DNA from 2 places in the Microbulbifer sp. ABE4_465 genome. Region 1 is predicted to be linked to the other one. Evidence: predicted binding sites of a transcription regulator. Region 1 holds the regulator's gene; the other holds the start of a gene.
The links. Region 1 encodes PhoB, which activates phosphate uptake and scavenging genes when phosphate is short. Its sites were predicted from a motif close to TGTCATAAANNTGTAACA; they were not measured.

Region 1 (4,420 bases):
ATGCGGGTTTTGATGTGTGGCTGAAAGAGCAGGACCCACTGCGCGGGATTCGCGATCTGGAGTGGCTGGATCAGCTGGCGGCAGCCCAGGGGCTGCAGCGAATCGAAAACAATTACCTGCCTGCCAACAACCAGTTGTTGGTGTGGCAAATGAGTGAGAACCGCACTTTGTAGGACCCTGCAGGGAGGCTCCTACAGCGGGCGTTAAAAACGAACAATCGCAGGACAAGGAAACATCACTATGCCCCCATGGTTAGAAACCGCCCTCGCTATCTTCGCCGCTGTTGCTGCCGTGTTTTTCTTCGGTAAATATCGCGAATACGCTGCTGCATTGCACGAATCCGAGCGCATGAAGCACAAGCTGTCCAAGGACCTGGACCGCTACCGGGATGTACCCCAGCTGCGTGCCCTGCGCGACGGGCTTTTGGGCGAACGCAATCTGCCGGTGGATGACGAGGGCCGCGAACATATCCTGATCCGCGACAGCGCGCGCAAGCTGGTGCATATCACCGTGGAAAAGCGCAAATCGGAGGGGGTATCCCCGGATGCTCCAGTGCAGTACACCGCCGCGGGAGAGTCCCGGCAGCTGCAAGAGCTGGAGTAATCGTTGAAGTCTTTCCATGCTGGAAACGAAAAAGCCCCTCTCGGGGCTTTTTTTATAGCAGTCAGTTTTGTAGCCGTCAGCTAGTGGCGGTGCTGGCCTGGGTGAGCTTCTGCAGGGGGAAATTCAGGGTAAAGGTACTGCCGCGGCCGGGTACACTGGTTACGTTCATGTTGGCGCTGTGGCGTAACAGCACATGCTTGACGATCGCCAGACCCAGACCGGTGCCGCCGCTCTCGCGGGAGCGACCGGCGTCCACCCGGTAAAAGCGCTCCGTCAGACGCGGAATATGCACCGGGTCGATACCGATACCGGAATCCTTCACCGAAAAATGCCCACCGCTGGCATCCATGCGCCAGCGCAGTTCAATCGGTCCGCCATCCGGGCTGTACTTCACCGCATTAAACGCCAGGTTGGCAAAGGCGCTGTGCAGCTCACCGGCGTCCCCGGTAATCGTGCAGTCCTCATCGCAGGCCACAGAAATCTCATGCCGCTCACCGCTCAGCGAGCGGGCTTCGCCAGCCACCCGTTCCATCAGCTCGCGCACCGACACCCGGTCGCGCCCACTGTCGCGCTCGGATGTCTCCAGCCGCGCCAGCAACAGCAGATCGTTTACCAGACCGGTCATACGCACCGTCTGCTCACTCATCTGCCCCAGGGGCCTGTCCCAATTGCGCGGCGCCTGGCCACTCATCTGCAGCGTCTCCAGGTAACCCGCGATCACCGTCAGCGGTGTGCGCAGCTCGTGAGAAACATTCGCCACAAAATCCCGCCGCATCTGCTCCAGGTTATGCAGCCGGGTAATATCCCGCACAATCACCAGCGCTTCATCCTGACCGAAGCGCGTAACTTCCACCTGCAGAATCCGCGAATCATCCCCCGGCGCCGGCAGCGTAATCGGCTGCTGATTCGCCCGCTTGCCGCCGCTCATTCGCTCGTACATATGCTCGACAAAACGCGGGTCGCGCACAAAGTTGACCAACGGCTGGCCCGCATCGTCCGGCTGTAAACGCAACATTTGCCCGGCGGCAGGGTTCCACCACGCCAGATTGCCATCGTCCTCCAGCGCCACAATACCCTCGCGCAATGCACTGGTACTGTCCTGCACCCGCCGCAGCATCGCGTGGAGCTTCTGCTTCTCTTTGCGGTGGCGGCGCTGCATGCGGTAGAAATCGTCGGTGATATCCCCCCACACACCAAAATTCGTCGGCGCCGGGCCGCGGCGGCCGTTGGCGAGCCAGCGGTCAAATTGATTTTGTTGCCACAGCAACCAGAAAACATAGGCGGCAAGACCAGCGCACAGCGCCAGCCACCAGTGGCCGCTGGCAAAACCGAGAATGGTGGTGCCGAGGGCGATAATGATAAAGCGGGAAAACTCGCCAATACTGCGATCGAGCATGATGGTTTGGCCATCTTGTTTCAGGTAGGTAAACCCGGTAATTGGAAAAACTACCGAGGTTCTAAGCGAAGGTCGAGTGCCGGGTAAGCGTTTTTGAAAGCGTCGGCGACAGGGATGTCGCCGACGCAGCGTACAGGGAAGTATTCACAGCGGTTTAGCTGAGCACATCCGTGTGCTCAGCCCTACGGGCAGCTAAAGCTGCTGAAAATTGTTCCCGACAATTTTTTCAAAAACTTTTACCTGGTGCTCGGCCGCCACAGGACTCGCTACGGAGCCCTCTACAATTCTTGGGTGTAGGTTACACCCTTTCCGCGGTCTGTACAGAAAAGCGGTAGCCGGTGCCGCGCACGGTCTGGATGTAGCGCTCGTGGCCATCCACCGTCAGGGCCTTGCGCAGGCGACGGATGTGAACATCCACGGTGCGCTCTTCCACATACACGTTGCCACCCCACACATGGTCCAGCAACTGGGTGCGGGTATAAGCGCGCTCCTGATGGCTCAGGAAAAACGTCAGCAGGCGGAACTCGGTCGGACCCATATCCACCGGATTGCCATTGATCGTCACCCGGTGGCTGATTGGATCCAGCACCAGGCCACCCGCCGTCAGCGGCTCCTCCGGCGTGCTCGGGCCCGCGCGGCGCAACACCGCCTTCAGGCGTGCAACCAGCTCGCGCGGTGAAAACGGCTTGGTAATGTAATCGTCCGCACCGGTCTCCAGACCCTTGATCTTGTGATCTTCCTCACCCTTGGCAGTGAGCATGATGATCGGCAGAGAAGAAGTCAGCTCATCCCGCTTCAGGCGACGGGCCAACTCAACCCCGGAAACATCCGGCAGCATCCAGTCCAGCAGAATCAGATCCGGTTTCTCATCAATGACCAGCGCGTGGGCCGCCTGGGCATTTTCCGCCTCAAGACAACGGTAATCCGCCATCTCCAGTGCTACCCGTAACATATCCCGCACCGGGGCTTCGTCGTCGACTATGAGGATCGTCTTGCTGTGCATCTGCCTGCCATACCCTAACTGAAGTGATTGTCATTTAACTGACTATTCTAGAGTGGCCATTTAACGTCACTTTAGTGACAAAAATATGACAGCCGTACGGGAAGCGCGGCTTGCGGGTCGGTGTCTGCGCTTAATTCCACAGGTAGTGGGAAAATATGCCTGCAAACAGCGCCATACCCACCCAATTATTGTTCAGGAATGCCCTGAAGCAGGCTTCTCGTTGCCGTGCGCGAATCAGCCACTGCTGGTAGCAAAACAGCCCGGCAGCTACCGCAACACCGCCGTAATACAGGGGGCCCATATCCGCGCGCCCTCCCAGCATCAACAGAGCCAGGATCACCATGCCCTGCAGGCAGCCGGTCATCACCCGGTCCATGTCGCCGAACAGGATGGCAGTGGACTTCACGCCGATCTTCAGGTCGTCGTCCCGGTCCACCATGGCATAAAAGGTATCGTAGGCCACGGTCCACAGCAGGTTGGCGGTAAACAGCACCCAGGCCACCGCCGGTACCTCATCGGTGACCGCGGCAAATGCCATGGGGATTCCCATACTGAACGCCGCACCCAGCACCACCTGGGGCAGATGGGTGTAGCGTTTGGCAAAGGGATAACAGAAGGCCAGCGCCAGCGCCGGCAGCGACAGCAGAATGGTCAGCTTGTTGGTGGTGAGCACCAGTAGAAATGCCAGCAGCATCAGGCCGGCGAACAGCATCAGTGCGCCTTTCGGGGTGGCGGCGCCGGTGGCGAGGGGGCGCTGGTTGGTGCGCTTTACGTGGCCGTCGATGTTGCGGTCGGCGAAGTCGTTGATGGCACAGCCGGCGGCGCGGGTGAGAATCACACCCAGGGTAAACACTACAAACAGGTGCAGCCCCGGCCAGCCCTTTGCGGCAATCCACAGCGCGGCCCAGGTGGGCCAGAGCAACAGCAGCGAGCCGATGGGCCTGTCCAGCCGGGCCAGTTGCCAATAGGGCTGGATACTGGGCCAGTGCTGCGCGAAGCGCTGCTGGACTTGTTGGCGAATGGCTTGCATGGCAGTTCCCGTATTCTTTCCTGTCTCTTCAGATCATTAGGTCATTGGCGGTTTGTGGGGATTGAACCCGCTGAGGAAGGTCTCTGCAACCAGCAGGGGTTTGTCGTGCAGCCAGAAGGTGGAGCGGCGGCCCCAGGCGTGGGTTTCGCTCTGGTCCAGTTCCGCCAGCTGGCACTGGGAATTGCGCTTTAGCTGATTGAGGACGATGGGGCCACGGCGGATGTCCGGCTGGCTGAACAGGAGTTCGCCGAGGGGGCGGTTGTCGAGGCTGCGCAGGTAGCGGGATTTGCCGGCGAGGGTGCGCTCGGGAAGGACGCTGCGGGCGTAAACCCAGGGCTGGGTGTCGCTGCCGTAGAGCAGGACTTCGCGGATCAGGGCGCGGTTGCGC
Region 2 (4,420 bases), on a different contig from region 1:
GTCGCAGAACAATGCGGTAGTGAGAGTCACATCGTCCAGCGGATTATCGATGATGATACGGGCCGCCTTGTCCAGGCTCGCGCGCAGCATACTCTCCCGGTGCGAGAACGAATCGACTTTGACAAAGTCGATACGGCCAGGCAGCGGGTTTTCGATTTCCGCCTCAACACACAACACCACTTCCGCAGCATCGCCATTGGTTTTTGACAGCAGTAATTCGATCAGGCGCAGAGTACGGGTACCGTTCCAACCGATAATTACCGTATGGTTTTCATGGTTCATATTGCGCAGCCCCTTTTTGCCCCGCTGGATAAATTCAGTCACACCAAAGCCCACCCGGGTTACGATCATCGCAAACAGGCTGAGTCCGAGGGGAATCACCCACAGGCTTACGGCCACTTTGCCCCACACAGTTGTGGGAGAAAAATCCCCGTAACCCACGGTGGACGCGGTAACCACCAGCCAATAGAAGAAGTTTTCCGGTGCGACAATGTCCGCCTCGCCTGCCAGTGACAACAGCAGATAACTGCCGATCACATAGGTTGCGGTGGTCACGAGAACGGTGGTGATACTGGCCCTAATAAAAAGCGACGCCAAAAGGCGTCGCACTTTATAGATCAACATGGTTTAGGCCTGGGTGCGTTTAGCCAGCAGCTGTGCCAGTTTATCGCTACCGCTAACCTGTCCGCCCGGGGTGATGCCCGCGGACTTCAGCTTGGCGTCCAGGCTGGAGCCACTTTCTTCGGTAGCCAGCTCTTCCGCCGCTTCCAGCTCTGCAGCGCGTTGCTGCTGCTTGGCCTTGATGCGCTCCATGCTGTCCAGCGCAGTTTTCACTTTGCTGTTGGCACCCATATGGCGGCTGGAAACCGCAACCTGGGCCTTCTGCACAGATTCCGTCGCTTTGATCTGATCGATCTGCTGCTCCATGCGACGCACATTGGCCTTCGCCTTGGAGATATTGCTCTTCAGCGTGATTTCGGAACTTTTGAAGCCCTGCAGAATGCTCTGTTCGGTTTCCAGCTGGGTTTCCAGCTCGGCAACACGCTCGGCACACTCAATGGCCAGCGCCTCGTCGCCCTTCTCGCTCGCGGCAATGGCGTGGTTGGTGTAGTTGTCTACATCCGCCTGCAGCGCCTTGGCCTTGTTCTCCGCCAGCTTGCGCTTGGCCATGATCTTGGTCAGGTTTTCGTCACAGGCTTTCAGCTCACTTTTCGCTTCGCGCAGTTCCTGATCGAGGATACGCAGAGACTGGCTGTCAGCAATCGCTTCAGTACCTTCGTTTACAGCGCCGCGCAGTGCGGTCCAGATTTTACTCAGGCTCATGCTACACCCTCCAATTCAAATTGCGCGGAATACAGGTCCAGGAAATCGCCCACATTGCCAAACAGGGTTTCCACCTCTTCGATCACCACTTCGTCTTTGCTGGACACAGAAAGTGCACCAAAGGCTACGTAATAGTCATTGCCACCAATGCTCTTTATCGCCACGGTGGTCAGCGGTACCAGCTGGTGTGTCTGCAGGATCAGCCGGTTCAGGGCCGCTTCGTCTTCTACCTGGCTGACGGGGAACAGGATGCTCTCCACCACAATCTGCCGCTCGCCTACATAAATAAAGGCATCTACACCCTCATCGTTAGAGACGCTCAGACAGTCGCCCTCCGCCTCGACCACCCAGTCGGGGTGATTTTCGGCCAATTGGCGCAGGTTTTCGTTGTTCCAGGTCATTTCAACTCCCTTGCACATGTGGAATATGAGTCACAAATATAACAGTAAATTTTTGATGGTCAACGGGTATCGGGCACTTTTGTTGCAAATAAACCACATACGGCTATCATGCGTAACAAATAGAGAGAGTACCATGGACCAGAAGCAAAGCCTCGAAAACCACCGCGCCCTGAGCCCCTACAAGCAGGCCATCGCCCGCTACGTCCGCGCCGCCATGGCCCTGAAAGGCGTGCGCTACAACGATCTTGCCAGCGCCCTTTCCAACAAAGGCATCGCCGTCACCCCGGAAAACCTGCGCAGCAAAGTCAGCAAGTGCATGTTCTCCGCCGACTTATTGGTGGCCATCCTCGACGTCCTCGACGCCGACGAAAAAGCGTTGCCGGATATTCTCAGGCAAACACGGGAATTGCAAAGCCAAGATGCTGACCAAGGGTGACTGCGCAGACAAGCAGCACCATGGTACAGATCGCAACACTCCGCTCACCGGCGGATAGCGGACTCCGCTTCGAGCGACGGCTGTTCGGTGACACAGGGGTTATTCCTGTTCAGAAAACCGTGTATTAACTCCAGACATCGCTCACGATCCGACTGCCATTGACTATGTGGCAACGGGAAAAGTGGCACTCCAGCCCGATGCAAGGCGTGGTATATGGACAGGTCCAGGTAATCACAGAAAGTACCGGGGTACCCTGTCAGGTCGATACCAAAATATTGACCATCGCGCTCACACAGCACGTCGACGACCTGTCCGGCCACGGTATAACCAACCCAGCATTGAACCCCCTGCTCCTCCAGAACCTCGCGCACTTCCGCGGCGAACCCACAAGCACCCTGACTCGCTCCCGCGTGATCATTCCGATGATCATGGGCAAGATAGTGCGCGAATAAATTACCATCGCTCAGAGCGCCTTTCTCGATAGAGTGAATAATCAGCTGCCGTTTCCGCGCGCGGGTAACAGCCACATTAAACATATCCGGCCGATTCAAATAGGCTCCCGCACGCGCGCTCACCGGGTCTATGGCAATCGACAACAGCATGAAATCTCGCTCCTCCCCCTGAAAGCCGTATGGGGTGGCAACCCGCAGGGACATTCGAGATATTTCCTGCGCACTAAATGCCTTGCGAATTTCCGTATCCAAATACTCTGCCTGGTCCCGAAACGGAGACAACACCCCCACCGATGGCATTGTGGGTAAATGCGCGTATTGATTCAGGTGTGCGCGCAATTCTGTCACAACCTCATCACGCTCCCGAGAGTTTCTACCACTGGCACTGCGCACACCGTCGACCAGACGAAAAGACAGGCCTGCATCATCTAACGCGCCAGGGCGCGACTGCATGATTTTTAGGCGGCCACCATAGAAGCGCGCATTACTGAAGCTGATCAGATCGGGCTTGCTGCGATAATGTTCATCGAGCATAGAAATCGCTGACTGCTTCCCGATCACATCGGAAGCGAGATCCAGCAGTGAGTGCTCCCGATAACTGAATTTGGAAGGTGGACCGCCGCTTTCTTCCATAACATCGTTCCAGATGCCCGCCTGCATTTTTCGCGATAAAAATGAAACATGTCGCAACTGCTTTCCATCACCGACGATCACCGCGCGCTGGCCCCGCTGCAGAGCTGGCAACGCACTGGCAATGTCGCACTGGGTGGCTTCGTCAAAGATCACCAGGTCAAACATACCCGGGATGTTCGGCAAGGTATCGCTTACCTCATCCAAACACACCAGCCAGATCGGGTATGCCTCCAGAACCGCGCTGAAATCCAGCGCTGCAAACCGCTCCGCCTGCCGTTTGGAGGTCCGCGAACGGAGCGCCTGGTTGAACAACGACAAAGTAGACCGCTTTGTTTCGAGCAAATGTGCCAGGCATTCATTACGTGCGGTGTTCAAGTATGCTTTGGCAGCAGTTTCAAACTGCCTCCGGCTTTCACCTATTGTTTTCTGAAGATCCCATAGCGGCGCAATTTCAGATTTTGCCCCGGTACACGCACGCGCTATTTTTCCGGAAAATCTTCGCCACAAACCCAGCAAGCCCTTTGGGCGCTGCACCGCAGACATCTGCAGTGAACGCACAAACTGGCGCTCGACCCGGTCCAGCTGTCTGCGACGGTTCGCCAGATTTTGTTGCACCTCTGCCAGAGAACTCTCATCTGCCGGCAACCCCTCTTTCAGCAAGCTATCCAAGTGCGATTTCAGCCCACGAGAAAGACCTTCGCTACCCGCACTCACAACACCCGCCTGCAAGCCAAAGGTATCGGCTAACTTCTGTCCGACAACGTCCACAGCATGCCGGGTTTTCGAAACAATCAGTACAGACTCGCCCTGTAGCACCCGGTCGATAGCCATAGCCGCGATGGTGTAGCTCTTTCCCGTTCCTGGCGGCCCGGATACGAGGCTCAACGTACTTTTTGCTGCACTCTCGAGTGCATGCGCTTGTGTTTCAGACAGCAGGACCGGTAATGACATTGGCGTGCTGACCGATCGCGTCTTGGATCGAGATTTCACAGTGGATGGTGTTTGACCCAGAAGCTCAACAACCGGATTGGAGTGTCGGTCAGCCTCAGCCAGAGCGGCAAGCTCGTGCAATACTCCCCGCACACCGCGAGAGCGATCGGCAAGTACCAGACAAGTTGCCGAACTGATCTTCAGCGCACTCCCGGAAAGTCTGCGCTTCAGCACATCCTCTCCCT

Region 2: ACXAG1_RS03645 (DUF6471 domain-containing protein) is a predicted target of PhoB. The motif match lies at 1,805-1,822, and genes of this name have one in related genera.

The regions. Positions count from the first base shown of each region.
Region 1 covers NZ_JBSWXV010000008.1:129,631-134,050, reverse strand. Annotated here, with positions in the region: gene ACXAG1_RS13505 (DUF938 domain-containing protein) at 1-173, shown strand, start outside; gene ACXAG1_RS13500 (hypothetical protein) at 241-603, shown strand; gene phoR (phosphate regulon sensor histidine kinase PhoR) at 680-1,999, opposite strand; gene phoB (phosphate regulon transcriptional regulator PhoB) at 2,298-3,002, opposite strand; gene ubiA (4-hydroxybenzoate octaprenyltransferase) at 3,133-4,032, opposite strand; gene ACXAG1_RS13480 (chorismate--pyruvate lyase family protein) at 4,069-4,420, opposite strand, start outside.
Region 2 covers NZ_JBSWXV010000001.1:890,044-894,463, forward strand. Annotated here, with positions in the region: gene ACXAG1_RS03630 (potassium channel family protein) at 1-624, opposite strand, end outside; gene ACXAG1_RS03635 (PspA/IM30 family protein) at 628-1,323, opposite strand; gene ACXAG1_RS03640 (DUF2170 family protein) at 1,320-1,724, opposite strand; gene ACXAG1_RS03645 (DUF6471 domain-containing protein) at 1,858-2,160, shown strand; gene ACXAG1_RS03650 (DEAD/DEAH box helicase) at 2,205-4,420, opposite strand, start outside.